Regions from separate parts of the Cyanobium sp. PCC 7001 genome, predicted to be linked through region 2. Evidence: predicted binding sites of a transcription regulator. Region 2 holds the regulator's gene; the other holds the start of a gene.
The links. Region 2 encodes NtcA, which controls nitrogen genes in cyanobacteria. Its sites were predicted from a motif close to GTANCNNNNGNTAC; they were not measured.

Region 1 (6,760 bases), 950 kb from region 2:
CAGCTGCTGGATGGTCTGGCAGGCTCCATCGGCATGCTGCTCGTCGCCGCGGAAGGCCCGTGGGTAGCGGGCAGGGGGAAGTTCGGCCACGGGACTCCTGAATGGGGGCAGCATCAGGGAGCGCAGAAAAAAATCATTGACGCTTCCTGGGTACTGGAAATGGTTGTAGGAAACGAGTCCGTAGACAGCTGTGTAGCCAGCTGCGATGGCGGCTTGCAGACCACCTCGAAATAGGGTCATCAACGAAGCGGGCTGCCGTTGGAAGGCCGGGGAGATGGCCACACGTCCGATCTCCAGATGGCTGCCCCTGGCCATCAGGCAATTCTTGATCCCTGGATAGACGTGTTCCAGGTACGAGGTGGATGAGCTGTGCGTGGAGGGCGTTGAGGGTGCTTCCTGGCCAGGGCGCAGAGTGGGGACGAACTGCAGTCTCGCTGTGCCTGCCAGGGCAAAGGTGGTGTCGTCAACCAACACGAAGTGATCGTAGTAGGGATCGCGACCGTCGAGATCCTTGTTGTTGCCCGATCCAGAGAGCTTCTGGCGGTAGGTGAGCTCGCGCAGCAGCCCCACTTCATCCGCAAAGTTCTCAAACGTATTGCCAGGGATGAGAAAGAGAGTCAGGCCGTAGTTGGAAAAAAAGAAAAAAGGCTTGATATCATCAATCAGGACGCGACTCAGCGGGATCATCGGCTGCTCAGGTTGCTGGGATTGAACAAGAACCTCGTCCTTGCCGTCAGGAAGACGTGGAGACTGGTCGCTGAGGCGGCAATGCCCGGTGGCTGTGGCCGCATGGTCTTGCCGCAAGTGTGCCATCGCGATCCTGGCAGGGGCAGCAGGCCCAGACACTTTCTTGGGGAGACCCTGCTCCTGGGCAAGACCGTCTCGGTTCGACAGCCGCCGCCACGAACCGCCGGGGTCTGTGCGAACTGCCGGTTGCTCCGCTGTCACCTGGATTGCCACGCCCGACCCCCTTACAGTTGGCGCCCCAGGCCGGGCCTGGCTCTCCCGGTCCCGGGCCCCGTCCGTTCGCTTGCCCGTCGATGTCCCTGAATCCCCTGTTCCCCCGGCAGCCCGGCTGGCAGGCACCGCTGAGAACAGGGGTCTGTGGACTGGTGCTCGCCCAGTGCGCCCTCACCGCCGTCCCAGCGGCCGTGCGTTCGGCGCCTCAGGCCTACCCGATGCCTGGAGAGGCTTCGACCCCATCGGTGGCCCCTCCTTCCGAGGGTCGGCCGTCCCGTCTGGAGGGGACAAGCGTGGTGAAGCGCCAGTCCCAGGATCCCCGCCACAGCGGCTTCCGCTACCGCCTGGCTCCTGGCGATCGGGTCAGGGTCACCGTGTTCAAGGTCGAGGGCTATGGAGCTGAAACCGAGGTCCTCAGCGACGGCACCATCAACCTGCCGCGGATCGGCTCGGTGAACGTCTGGGGCATGACCCTCGATGAGGCGAACAACCGGATCACCGCCCTCTACAGCGCCATCCTCAGGCGCCCCCTCGTCTATATCGATCTGATGGCACCCCGCCCGGTGCGGGTGTCCCTGGTGGGGCAGGTCGAGCGGCCAGGCTTCTACACCCTCAGCCGCGATCCCTCCTCCTCCACACTGAGGGCCTCAGGCCCTGGCCTTGAGGGGGTGGGAACGGTCGTTAACACGTCTGGTTGGCCCACGATGGTGGATGCGCTCCAGAGGGCCGGCGGCATCACGGCGCTGGGGGACCTCTCCAACCTGGTGCTGGTCCGCCGTGGCAATGCCCCCGGAGAACCGTCCCGTGAGTACCGCTTCGATTACCTCAGCGTCTTGATGGGGAACGGCACCGCCGTGAACCCGCTGATCAATGACGGGGACATGATCAAGGTCGACAAGGTGGAGGGGGTCCAGTCCAGTGAAGCCCTGATCGCCTCGGCCGCCTCCAATTTCGCCCCCGATGCCATCTCGGTGAACGTGGTGGGAGAGGTGGTCAGCCCGGGGGTCAAGCAGGTGAAGTCCAACAGTCCCCTCACCAATGCCGTGCTGGCGGCTGGAGGACTCGATCCCCAGCGGGCCAAGGCCTCCAACATCCGCCTGCTGAGGATGGAGGCCGACGGCTCGATCCTGTCGCGTCAGGTGGCTTTCGATCCAGCGGCACCGTTGGGTTCGGAGGCCAATCCCCCGTTGCGCAATGGCGATGTGGTGGTGGTCTACCGCAACAACTGGACCCGCTTCAACGACACCCTCTCCCAGGCAGTTGCTCCACTGGGCCCCCTGCTCAACGCAGCCTCGCTGTACAACATCCTCACCCGCTGATCTGATCATGACCAGCTGATCATTCTGGCCCGCAGATCAGCCGGCCTGCAGCGGGTCTGGGCTCACAGCCCCAGCCGCTGCCAGATCACCTCCAGGTTGGCCCGGTGCAGCTCGGTGGAGAAGCAGGCCGCCAGCTGATCCGGGCTCAGGCGGTTGGTCACCTCAGCATCCGCCTCCAGGTTGGCGCGGAAGTCGCCGCGCTCCCGGTTCCAGGCGGCGTGGGCGTTGCGCTGCACCAGGCGGTAGGCCTCTTCCCGGCTGAGCCCCGCCTCGACCAGGGCAAGCAGCACCCGCTGGCTGAAGACCACGCCTCCGTAAATGTTCATGTTGCGCGCCATGTTCTCGGGGTAGATCCCCAGCCCCTTCACCACCTCGGTCATCTCGCGCAGCATGAAGTGCAGAGTCACCGAGCAGTCGGGCAGCATCATCCGCTCCACCGAACTGTGGCTGATGTCCCGCTCATGCCACAGGGCGCAGTTCTCGAGCGCGGCCACGCTGTAGCTGCGCAGCACCCTGGCCAGGCCACTGATCCGCTCACTGCGGATCGGGTTGCGCTTGTGGGGCATGGCGGAACTGCCCTTCTGGCCCTTGGCGAAGTTTTCCTCCACCTCCAGAACATCGGTGCGCTGAAGGTTGCGGATTTCCGTGGAGAACCGCTCGAGGGCCGCACCCACCAGGGCCAGGGTCTGCACGTACTCGGCGTGGCGGTCCCGGGCGATCACCTGGGTGCTGGCCGTATCCGGCACCAGGCCCAGGCGTTCGCAGGCGATGGCTTCCACGCGGGGATCGGTGTTGGCGTAGGTGCCCATGGCTCCGCTGATCTGGCCCACGCTCACCACCGTCTCGAGGCGCTCGAGCCGCTCCTGATTGCGGAGCGCCTCCGCCAGCCATCCCGCCACCTTGAACCCGAAGGTGATGGGCTCCCCGTGGATGGCGTGGGAGCGGCCGATCATCACCGTGTCCTTGTGGGCCCCAGCGAGGGATCGCAGGCCCTCCACCAGCTTCTCCAGCTCCTGGCGCAGCAGCTGGACCGAGGCCTTCATCTGCAGGGCCAGGCCGGTGTCCAGCACATCGGAACTGGTCATGCCGACGTGGATGTAGCGCCCGGCATCCCCGACGTGCTCGTTGACGTTGGTGAGGAAGGCGATCACGTCGTGACGCACCTCGGCCTCGATCTCGAGGATGCGCGCCACTTCGAAGCGGGCCTTCGCCTTGATGGTGTCCACGGCTTCGGCTGGCACGTGGCCGAGTTCGCCGTTGGCCTCGGTGGCTGCGATCTCCACGTCCAGCCAGCTCTGGAACTTGGCTTCCTCGCTCCAGATGGCGCCCATCTCGGGCAGGGTGTAACGCTCGATCAAGGACCGGTGGGCGGCAACGGCCCCACCAATGTATGGGTCGGCTGATGGATGGGTCAGCGGCAGGGGGCAGCTGGAGTTGACGCTGCCGAACTCAGGCAGCCGCAGTGAGCTGCCGGTGAGCCACCTCCCACTGCACCAGTTGTCCCCAGCTCTGCTGGCGCACCCAGCAACGCCCTCCCCTGCATTGGATCAGCTGGAAGGGGGGAAGGTCGGACGGTTGATTGCGCAGTTTCACGAAGCTGCCCGGCTGGAGCAGCTCGACCACGTTCGAGGGGTGCCGGCCGAGGCCCTGATCAGGCCATGTCGGCTCGGGCCGTTCAGGGGATCGACGGGGCTCCATGCTGCCGCTCCAGGGCTGGTATCCATCTTCCCGGGGCTTTTGGTGCCAGCGTGAACATCCACGCAATCTGTTTGGTTTCGCCTGTGGTTTGATCAGGGAATCGCAACGCAGCGTGGCTGTCGTGGAAGACACCTACGGATGGTCAAGGTGGGCGGGCCTTGGCGCGTAAGCAACGCCTCGATCTGGAGCTGGTCGCCCGAGGACTGGCGGAGACGCGCCAGCGCGCCCAGCAGCTCATCCGTGCCGGCATGGTGCGAAGCGGTGAGCGCGTGCTGGACAAACCCGGCACCGATGTCACTGCCGATCTGCCGCTTCAGGTTCAGCGGCCGCCCCGCTTCGTCTCCAGGGGTGGGGAGAAGCTGGAGGCGGCCCTCCAGGCTTTTCCGATCCGGACCCAGGGCCGTGTCTGCCTGGATGGCGGCATCTCCACCGGAGGCTTCACCGACTGTCTGCTCCGCCACGGGGCTGCCCGCGTCTACGGCATCGATGTGGGTTACGGCCAGACCGCCTGGAGTCTGCGCACGGATGCGCGCGTGGTGCTCAAGGAGCGCACCAACCTCCGTCATCTCACCCCCGAGCAGCTGTTTCAACCTGGCGATCCCAGGCCCGATCTGGCCGTGGCTGACGTCTCGTTCATTTCGCTTTGCCTGGTGCTCCCAGCCCTGGTGGGGTTGCTAGCCAGCGCATCTCCCCGGCCTCCAGCGGATCTGCTGCTGCTCGTCAAGCCTCAGTTCGAGGTGGGCAAGGCTCGCGTCGGCAAGGGGGGGGTGGTGCGCAGTGCCGAGGCCCACGCCGAGGCGATCAACGGCGTGATCACCTCCGCCGCGTCGCTTGGGCTGCGGGCCCAGGGTCTGGTGGCCTCTCCGCTCACCGGACCGGCCGGAAACCATGAATACCTGCTCTGGCTGCGCTCTGTGGCTGAGGGCGACGTCCAAGGGGCGGAGCCCACGGGCTTTGAAGGCGACTGGGCCCTGTCAGCGGACCCAGCCGAGCGAGAGGCCACCATCCAAAAGCTGGTGGCCAGCACCCTGGCCACCAGCTGATCCGGAGTCTCGGCCAGGGACAGAACCGATCAGATCGCCCCGCTGTCCCGATCGCCGGTGCGGATGCGGATCACGGCGTCGATGGTGCTCACGAAAATCTTGCCGTCGCCGATCTCGCCGGTGCGGGCCGCGTCCTGGATGGCTCCGACCACGGTGTCGACCTTCTCATCGTCGACCACGATCTCGAGTTTGAGCTTCTGCAGGAATTCCACCGTGAACTCCGAGCCCCGATAGCGCTCGACCTGGCCCTTCTGCCGACCGAAGCCGCGAACCTCACTCACGGTCATGCCGACGATGCCGGCGTTGACCAGGGCGATCTTGACGTCTTCAAGCTTGAAGGGCCGGATGATGGCCTCGACTTTTTTCATGGAAGCGGCTGGGGCTGGAAGATGCAGTCTCTCAGTGGATCCCGCCGGTGGCGGGAACCTCTCCATTAGGCCCGAGCCCCCGGGGTGTCGTCGTAGCGGTTGCTACCTCTGGCGGGCTCCATAGGATCGCCACACCTGCGCACTGCTTCCATTCCCGTGACGGCTTCCCATCCACCCGCGTCGAGTCAGGGGGCACCTGCTGCCGCTGCATCCCAGGCGGAGCCGGATGGCGCGACGCGCACTCCCCTGTACGGGGAGCGGGCGATCGCTGAGGCCAGCCTCCTCTGCTTCGAGAACCCCCGCCCCGGACGGGTCTACGAGATCAGCATCACCCTGCCGGAATTCACCTGTCTGTGCCCCTTCTCGGGCTACCCCGACTTCGCCACGCTGCAGCTGCTGTACCAGCCGGGCCCCCGGGTGATGGAGCTCAAGGCGATCAAGCTGTACGTGAACAGCTACCGCGACCGCACGATCTCCCACGAAGAAGTGGTGAACCGCCTCCTGGATGACTTCGTCGCCGCCTGTGACCCGGTGTGGATGCAGCTGGAGGCTGACTTCAACCCCCGTGGCAATGTGCACACGGTGATCCGTGCGTCCCATGGCGTTCGACAGCCCAGCTGAGCCGCAAGGCATGTTCCGGCTGGTCTGAACCCGATCCCCGATCAGGCTGCCTCTCCCATCGGGGCGTCCGTCTGGGCCGGGTCCAGATCGCCCAGGAGATTCGGCAGCTCCTGGGCAAAGGCCGTGAGGTTGCGGTTGCACAGCCCGCCCACGTGCAACCGCCCGCCTTCGGCGATCGCCCACAGCTGCCGCGTGGCCAGCACGCTCAGCCCACCGCCCAGCAGGGTGAGGGCGAAGCCGCTGTAGACCAGTGGCACGCCCGGATCGCGTTTCAACAGGATTCCGCTGGCAGGAAGGATCCCGCTCACCCGCATCGGCACGCCGTTCACCTCGAGCGGTTCGCCGCCGATGGCGATCTGGCCCAGCCTGGCGCCATCGGCACCGAACACGGCGACGGGGCCCTGCTCACTGGTGACGCTCAGCAGCACGGGATCGGAGCCGTCCGGTCGGGTGGGGAGCACCAGTCCCCAGATCTGATCACCCAGCTGGGGAAAGCTCTGCAGGGGCACCTCGAGCACCGGACTGTTGCCGAGTCTCAGGCTGACGGCCGCCAGACTCCAGTCGGCCTGGTAGAGGGTGATGCCCTGGAACCGCAGCGGGTGATTGACGCTGATGGTGGCAGCCTTGAGCAGGTTGGGGTCTGCTCCATCACGTCCTTGATCGGGATGGTCAGCCTCCTGGTCGACCTGGCCGTTACCCCGCAGCAGACGCAGCGACGAACTGAACTGCTCCGGCCGGCCCGCCGGGTCCC
Region 2 (6,760 bases):
CAGGGCGTGCAGACAATCGATCGACCAGAACACGTGGTAGAGGATGTCGGCATCCATCCCCTCCACACCCGGGGCGGCAACCTGCCCGCCGCCGATGACGATGGCGGGACCGCTCAGCCCCCAGTGCAGCCCCTCATAGACAGCGATTCCGGCCAGCAGCAGCAGCATGGGGGCCCGCAACGGCAGGATCAGCAGCCGCAGCGACGCCATCAGCACCGACATCACGGCTTCGGCCAGCGCGCTGATCACGACGGGTCCAGCACCAGGGCGATGGCCTCCAGCGGACAGCTGGGGATGCACTGCTCGCAGACCAGACAGCGCTGGGCGTCGAACTGCAGCTGCCAGTCCGGGGCACCGAACCGCAGGGCGCCGCTCGGACAGACGCTGGAGCAGATGCCGCAGTCCACGCAGCGCTGTCGGTCCACGGCGATCTGCCCGGGGGCCCGGTTGAGGCCCAGCCCCTGGCTTTCCAGCCAGGCCTCGGCGGCCTCCAGCTCGTCGATGTCGCCGGAGAGCTCCACCACCATGGTGCCGCTCTGATTCGGGGCGATCTGGGCCCGCAGGATCTTGGCGGCGATGTCGAAATCCACCGCCAGGCGGTAGGTGATCGGCTGATGCACCGCCTCACGGGGGAAATGGAGGGTGAGTCGCCGCTTCACGGGTCCAGAGGCCTGATGGGGCTGCCAGAGTGCAGCGCAAGCGCAGCAGTCTCTCCCAACCTATCCACGATGAGCAGTTCCTCCGGTGCCCCGGGTCTCGGCCGGCGCGAGCGGCTGGTGCTGGTGCTGATCGCCAGCCTGCTGGCCGCGGCGGTGCTCTGGCTGCGGGGCGGGCTGCAACCCCAGGCGCCGCTCGAGGCCCTGGCCCGCCGCTCTCCCGAGCTGTCGGTCGCCCTCGCCGATGGGCGCCCCACCCTGGTGGAGTTCTACGCCGACTGGTGCGAGGCCTGCCGCACCATGGCGCCGGCGATGCAGTCGGTTGAATCCGGCTACCGCGGCCGCCTGGACGTGGTGCTGCTCAACGTGGACAACCCGCGCTGGGAACCCGAGCTGGAGCGCTTCGCGGTGAACGGCATCCCCCAGCTCGAGCTGTTCGACGGCCGCGGTGACACCGTCGGCCGCTCGATCGGCGTCCGCAGCCAGCCGGAGCTGCTGGCCCTGGCGGAGGCCCTGGTGACGGACCAGCCCCTGCCCCAGCTGGCCGGTGTGGGCGCCGTGAGCCCCCTGGCCGGGGGCGAGGCGGGGATCGAGGCTGGCGGCACTGGCACCATGGCAGGACCACGCAGCCACGGCTGAGATCCCCACCACCCCGCTGCCATGGATTCCCGCTTCCGCGTGGCCCTGATCGCCGCCACCCCCAACCCCCAGCAGTGCGTCTACGCCGGGATGCACCAGGACTACAGCGAAGGCTTCGTGATGCTCGACCAGGCCAGCTGGCCCGACGAGCGCCAGGCCGGAGAGATCTGCGTCAAGCGGCTGCTGGCCGGGGAGCGGGGGCACTACGGACCGCTCGAGCACGCCCAGATCGTGCTCAACGTGGGCTGGTTTCCCCACTCGGTGATGCAGCAGGCGCGCACCCACCGGGTGGGCGTGAGCTTCGATGTGCAGTCGATGCGCTACACCGGCGAGCGCATCTGCCGGGCGGCCAACGGGGAGGTGGATCTCGAGGAGGTGTTCTACCTGCGGCCGGTCGGCAGCTATGCCGACCGGCAGGGCAAGAAATACCTCTACTCAGAGGAACAGCGTGCATGCGACCTCGACCTCTGCCGCCGGGCCGCCGAGCGCTACCGCGACCTGCTGGCCAGCGGCTTCGCCGAGGAGCACGCCCGCGGGCTGCTGCCGTTCGACTACCGCCAGCACTTCGTGGTGAGTTTCACCCTGCGGGCCCTGCTGCACTTCCTGGACCTGCGGGCCAAGCTCGATGCCCAGCAGGAGATCCGTGAGCTCTGCGATCTGATCTGGCCTCACCTGCAGGCCTGGACCCCTGAGATCGCCGCCTGGTACGAGAAGAGCCGGCTCCACCGCGCCCGCCTGGCCCCCTGAGAAACCCGGTGAGCTGCGGCTACACGCGGGCGAGGGTCACCCGTTCCGGCTGATGCTGGTACTTGCCGGCCCGATCCCGGTAGGTGGTGTCGCAGGGATCGCCTTCGAAGAACAGCAGCTGGCAGATGCCCTCATTGGCATAGATCCGGCAGTCGGCTCCGGAGGAATTGCTGAATTCCAGGGTGAGGTGCCCCTCCCAGCTGGCCTCGGCCGGGGTGGTGTTCACAATGATGCCGAGGCGGGCGTAGGTGCTCTTGCCCAGGCAGATCACCGTGATGTTGGCCGGCACGCGCATGCGCTCCAGCGCCACACCAAGTCCGTAGGAATGGGCCGGGAGGATGAAATAGGAGCCGTCCTCGTCGTCATGCAGGGGAGCGGGCTCCAGGTTGGCCGGATTGAACCGCTTGGGGTTCATCACCGTGCCGGGCACGTGCCGGAAGATCAGAAACTCCTGGGGGGAAAGCCGCAGGTCATAGCCGTAGGAGGAGCAGCCGTAGCTGAGCACCGGTCGGGTGGCCTGGTCCGGCTCGAGATGGCGCACCAGGCTGGCCTGGAACGGCTCCAACATCCCACCGGCCGCCTGCGCCTTGATCCAACGGTCGTTCTTGAGCATGGGGAGTGGACCTAGAGGCCGCGGCGGAGCTGGGTGACCTGATCGGCCAGCGCCATCAGCTCTGGCCCCATGGAAGGCCCGGTCAGGATGACATCCAGGTGGGCCGGCCGCTGCTCGAGCGTGGCGAGCACCTCCTCCAGGGGCACATAGCCCAGCTCCACGGCCAGGCCGAGCTCGTCGAGCACCATCAGGTCCACGGCGCCCTGCAGCAGCTGCTGGCGGCTGTAGGCCCACACCGCCAGCACGGCCTCCCGCACCGCCGGGGGGTGGTCGCCGGCGGGCTCGGCCAGGCAGGCCACCACGGAGGGCCGCAGCCACTGGAGCCGGCCGCACAGCCAGGGGCTGGCGGCCAGGCCCTGGTCGACGCCCCCCTTCAGCAGCTGGCTCACCAGCACGCGGCTGCCCAGCCCCGCGCTGCGCAGAGCCTGGCTGAGCACGGAATTGGCGCTGCCCCGGAAGGGGGCGGTGTGCACCTGGAGCATCCCTTCAGGCTGGGCCGCCAGACGCACAGGCAGGGGCGTGGGCGGCAGGGGCCGGTGGGTGGGCGCCGCTGGGGCCTCGCTGCCCGCCGCACCCAGCACCTCCAGCCGCGGAGTGCGGCGCGGCGGAAGCGCTGTCACCCTCGCGGAACCGGCGGGTTCGGCGCTGCCGGGACCCGGGCTGGTCGTGAGACTGGCGGCCATGGGCCTTCCGGCGACGCAGGACTGAATGTAGCGGCATCGCGCCGTAGCGCAGCACACAGACACCACCCCTAGTGGAAACATCTGTACCACCGAGCCGGACTGGCGCACGGCCTGTGTTGGCGGGGAACACAGCCGCGTCGCAGACGGCCCCACCGACTCTCAAAGCGTGATGGTTGCTACACGGGGGGCCCGGAGTGATCTTTAGGGTCCGGCGATCTGCCTTCCCCACCCCATGGTTGGCGCCTCACGCGGCTTCAGCAGGACCGCCAGCACGCCCAGCAGTGGGGCCCCCGGGGTGGTGAGCGGCATCGGGTCCGCCGGCCAGAACACCCAGACCCTGCTGGAGGTGATCCGCAGCCTGTCCGGCAGCAGCATCGAGACGATCGAGCGCAGCAAGACCATCTTCTTCCCGGGCGATCCGGCCGAACGGGTCTACCTGCTGCGGCGCGGCGCCGTGCGGCTCTCCAGGGTGTACGAGTCGGGGGAGGAGATCACCGTGGCCCTGCTGCGGGAGAACAGCCTCTTCGGCGTGCTGTCCCTGCTCACCGGCCAACGCTCGGATCGCTTCTATCACGCCATCGCCTTCACCAGGGTGGAGCTGCTGAGCGCCCCGGCCAGCTCGGTGCGCAAGGCGATCGAGCAGGACGCCAGCGTGGGGCTGCTGCTGCTTCAGGGGCTCTCCTCCCGGATCCTCCAGACCGAGACCATGATCGAAACCCTCACCCACCGGGACATGAGCTCCCGGCTGGTGAGCTTTCTGCTGGTGCTCTGCCGTGACTTCGGGGTGCCGGGCACCGAGGGCATCACGATCGATCTGCGCCTCTCCCACCAGGCCATCGCCGAGGCGATCGGCTCCACCCGGGTCACGATCACCCGGCTTCTGGGGGATCTTCGCAATGAGGGTCTGGTGCAGATCGATCGCAAGAAGATCACCGTGTTCGACCCGATCGCCCTGGCCAAGCGGTTCAGCTGATCCGATGGCACTGCCGGCCCGGGGGTTCCCGTCAGGGCGGGATACTGACCCCGTTGCGGAGCACCTGTGTCGGGCTGGCTGCTGATCCTGGCGCTGCTGGTGCTGGGTGGCGTGCTCGCCACCCTGGGAGATCGCCTGGGCAGCCGCGTCGGCAAGGCCCGCCTGAGCCTGTTCAACATGCGGCCGCGGCGCACGGCGGTGCTGATCACCGTGCTCACCGGCAGCCTGATCAGCGCCGTGTCCCTGGGGCTGATGCTGCTGGTGAGCGAGCGGCTGCGCACCGGCCTGTTCGAGCTGGAGCGGCTCGAGGAGCGGTTGAGCACCACCCGAACCCAGCTGGAGGCGAGCCGCGAGCGGCTGAGCTCCAGTCAGGCGGAGGTGGCCCGCGCCCAGCAGGGCCAGCGCCGGGTGCAGAGGGAACTCGCCCAGGCCGAACGGCGGGCCACCGACCTGCGCCGCGAACTGGCGCCGCTGCAGGCCCAGCGCGCCCGCCTGGAGCGGGAACGGGAACGGCTGACCCGGGTGTTGAGCGGCCGCGATGCCGAGATCAAGCGCACCGAAGCCGAGCTGAAGACCGTGCGCGAGAAGATCGCCGCCGGGGCGAAGGAGCTGGAAGACCTCGAGAACAACCTCATTGCCCTGCGCCGCGGAGACGTGGTGATCACCACCGGTCAGACCCTGGCCAGCGCCAAGGTGCAGCTGGAGCGTCCGGATCAGGCGAAGGAGGTGATCACGGCGCTGCTGCAGCAGGCCAACAGCAACGCCTTCCGGCGGGTGCTGCCCGGCCAGCCGGTGGATCGGCAGATCCTGCTGGTGCCCAGCAACGACATCGCCCGGCTGGAGAGCCTGCTGGCCCGTCCGGGCAGCTGGGTGGTGAGCATCCTCTCGGCGGCCAACGTGCTGCGCGGCGAGCGCCAGGTGCTGGCCTTTCCGGACCTGCGCCCCAACCGCCGCGTGGTGGACGGGGGCGAGGTGATGGCCCGCACCACGATCGAGGCGGACCTGCGCAGCCCGGAACAGCTGGTGCGGCGGCTCAACCTGCTGCTGGCCGCGGCCTACGCCCAGGCCCAGCGCCAGGGCACCCTGGTGGATGGGCTCCAGTTCGATGCCGCCAAGTTCAACCAGCTGGCCCGCAGCCTGGCGGAGCGGCCCGAGGACACGGTGGTGCAGCTGGAGGCCGTGGCCCTGCGCGATGCCGACACCCCCGACCCGATCGCGGTGGAGCTGCGCATCCTGGGGGGTTGGCAGAACCCGCCGCTGCGGCCGGCACGCCCATGACGACGGACCAGCCCGGCAGACCCCCGGCCCCTGCGCCAACCCCACCGGTGGCCGGTCTCGATCCAGGCCGGAGCAAATGCGGTCTGGTGCTGGCCGAGCCTGGCACCGCCCAGGTGCTGCAGGCCGCCATCCTGCCTCCGGACCAGGCCCTGGCCCTGCTGGCGGACTGGCGGCAGGGCCAGGGCCTGCGGGAGGTGGTGCTGGGGGACGGCACCGGCAGCACCACCTGGCCGGAGCCGCTGCGCCGGCAAGGCCTCGAGCCCCGGGTCGTGGAGGAGCACGGAACCACCCTGGCGGCACGAACGCGCTACTGGGAGCTGCGGCACACCCCTAGCTGGCGGCAGCTGCTGCCCCGGGGGATGCGGCTGCCTCCGCGCGACATCGACGATGTGGTGGCCCAGCTGCTGGTGGAGCGCTGGCTCGGCCGCTCGCTCAGCCGATGCTCCGAGGCGGTGCTGCGCCAGTGGCCCGGCCCTGCGGGCCCTAGAAGCGGGCGCGCACCGTGAAGGCGTAATCGCCGCCCGGCTCGAGCTGATAGTCGGCCTTGAGCAGGAACCGGAGCAGCGCATCCTGGATCAGGGCCCGGCCCAGGGAAGGCTCCACACAGAGTTCGCCCCGGTCGAAGGCCCAGCTGAAGGTCCAGTGGAAGCCGCCGGCACTCACCTCCCCCTCCAGCCTGCGCTTGCTGAAGCTCTGGTGCAGCACACGCAGCTGGGCTGTGGTGGCAGGCAGAGGGGCCATGGGCTCAGGCTGTCGGGGTCTGGGGCTGAAAACTGTTCAATCGATTACCGGCCCTCTCCAGGCCGAGGCGCTGAATCTGGCCGATGCCGGCCTCCACTTCGTTCAGCACGGCCTCCAGGCACGGCTGCTCCGCGGCACTGAAGCGGCCGAGCACATGGCCGATGGTGCGCGCCCGTCGCTCGGCGGGGTTCTCGGCCGGCGCCCCGATGCCGATCCGCAGGCGTGGAAAGTCCTGGGTGCCCAGGTGGCTGATGGCGCTGCGCAGACCGTTGTGCCCCCCGGCGCTGCCGCTGGCCCGCAGGCGCAGCTTCCCGAGCGGCAGATCCATGTCGTCCACCACCACGAGCAGCTCGGCCGGCCGCAGCGAGAACCAGTCCAGGGCGGCGCGGATGGAGCGGCCGCTGTCGTTCATGAAGGTCTGGGGCATCAG

Region 1: CPCC7001_RS12725 (P-II family nitrogen regulator) is a predicted target of NtcA. The motif match lies at 5,481-5,494, and genes of this name have one in related genera.

The regions. Positions count from the first base shown of each region.
Region 1 covers NZ_DS990556.1:2,613,646-2,620,405, forward strand. The annotation lists gene CPCC7001_RS12705 (GNAT family N-acyltransferase) at 1-813, opposite strand, end outside; gene CPCC7001_RS12710 (polysaccharide biosynthesis/export family protein) at 1,041-2,279, shown strand; gene purB (adenylosuccinate lyase) at 2,342-3,637, opposite strand; gene CPCC7001_RS15635 (hypothetical protein) at 3,729-3,902, opposite strand; gene CPCC7001_RS12720 (TlyA family RNA methyltransferase) at 4,136-5,020, shown strand; gene CPCC7001_RS12725 (P-II family nitrogen regulator) at 5,050-5,388, opposite strand; gene queF (preQ(1) synthase) at 5,635-6,009, shown strand; gene CPCC7001_RS12735 (cytochrome c biogenesis protein ResB) at 6,051-6,760, opposite strand, start outside.
Region 2 covers NZ_DS990556.1:1,659,017-1,665,776, forward strand. The annotation lists gene CPCC7001_RS08280 (hypothetical protein) at 1-249, opposite strand, end outside; gene CPCC7001_RS08285 (NIL domain-containing protein) at 246-659, opposite strand; gene CPCC7001_RS08290 (thioredoxin domain-containing protein) at 729-1,295, shown strand; gene thyX (FAD-dependent thymidylate synthase) at 1,317-2,042, shown strand; gene dcd (dCTP deaminase) at 2,062-2,655, opposite strand; gene CPCC7001_RS08305 (cob(I)yrinic acid a,c-diamide adenosyltransferase) at 2,667-3,236, opposite strand; gene ntcA (global nitrogen regulator NtcA) at 3,571-4,311, shown strand; gene CPCC7001_RS08315 (DUF3084 domain-containing protein) at 4,378-5,589, shown strand; gene CPCC7001_RS08320 (resolvase) at 5,586-6,095, shown strand; gene CPCC7001_RS08325 (DUF3146 family protein) at 6,073-6,330, opposite strand; gene pth (aminoacyl-tRNA hydrolase) at 6,335-6,760, opposite strand, start outside.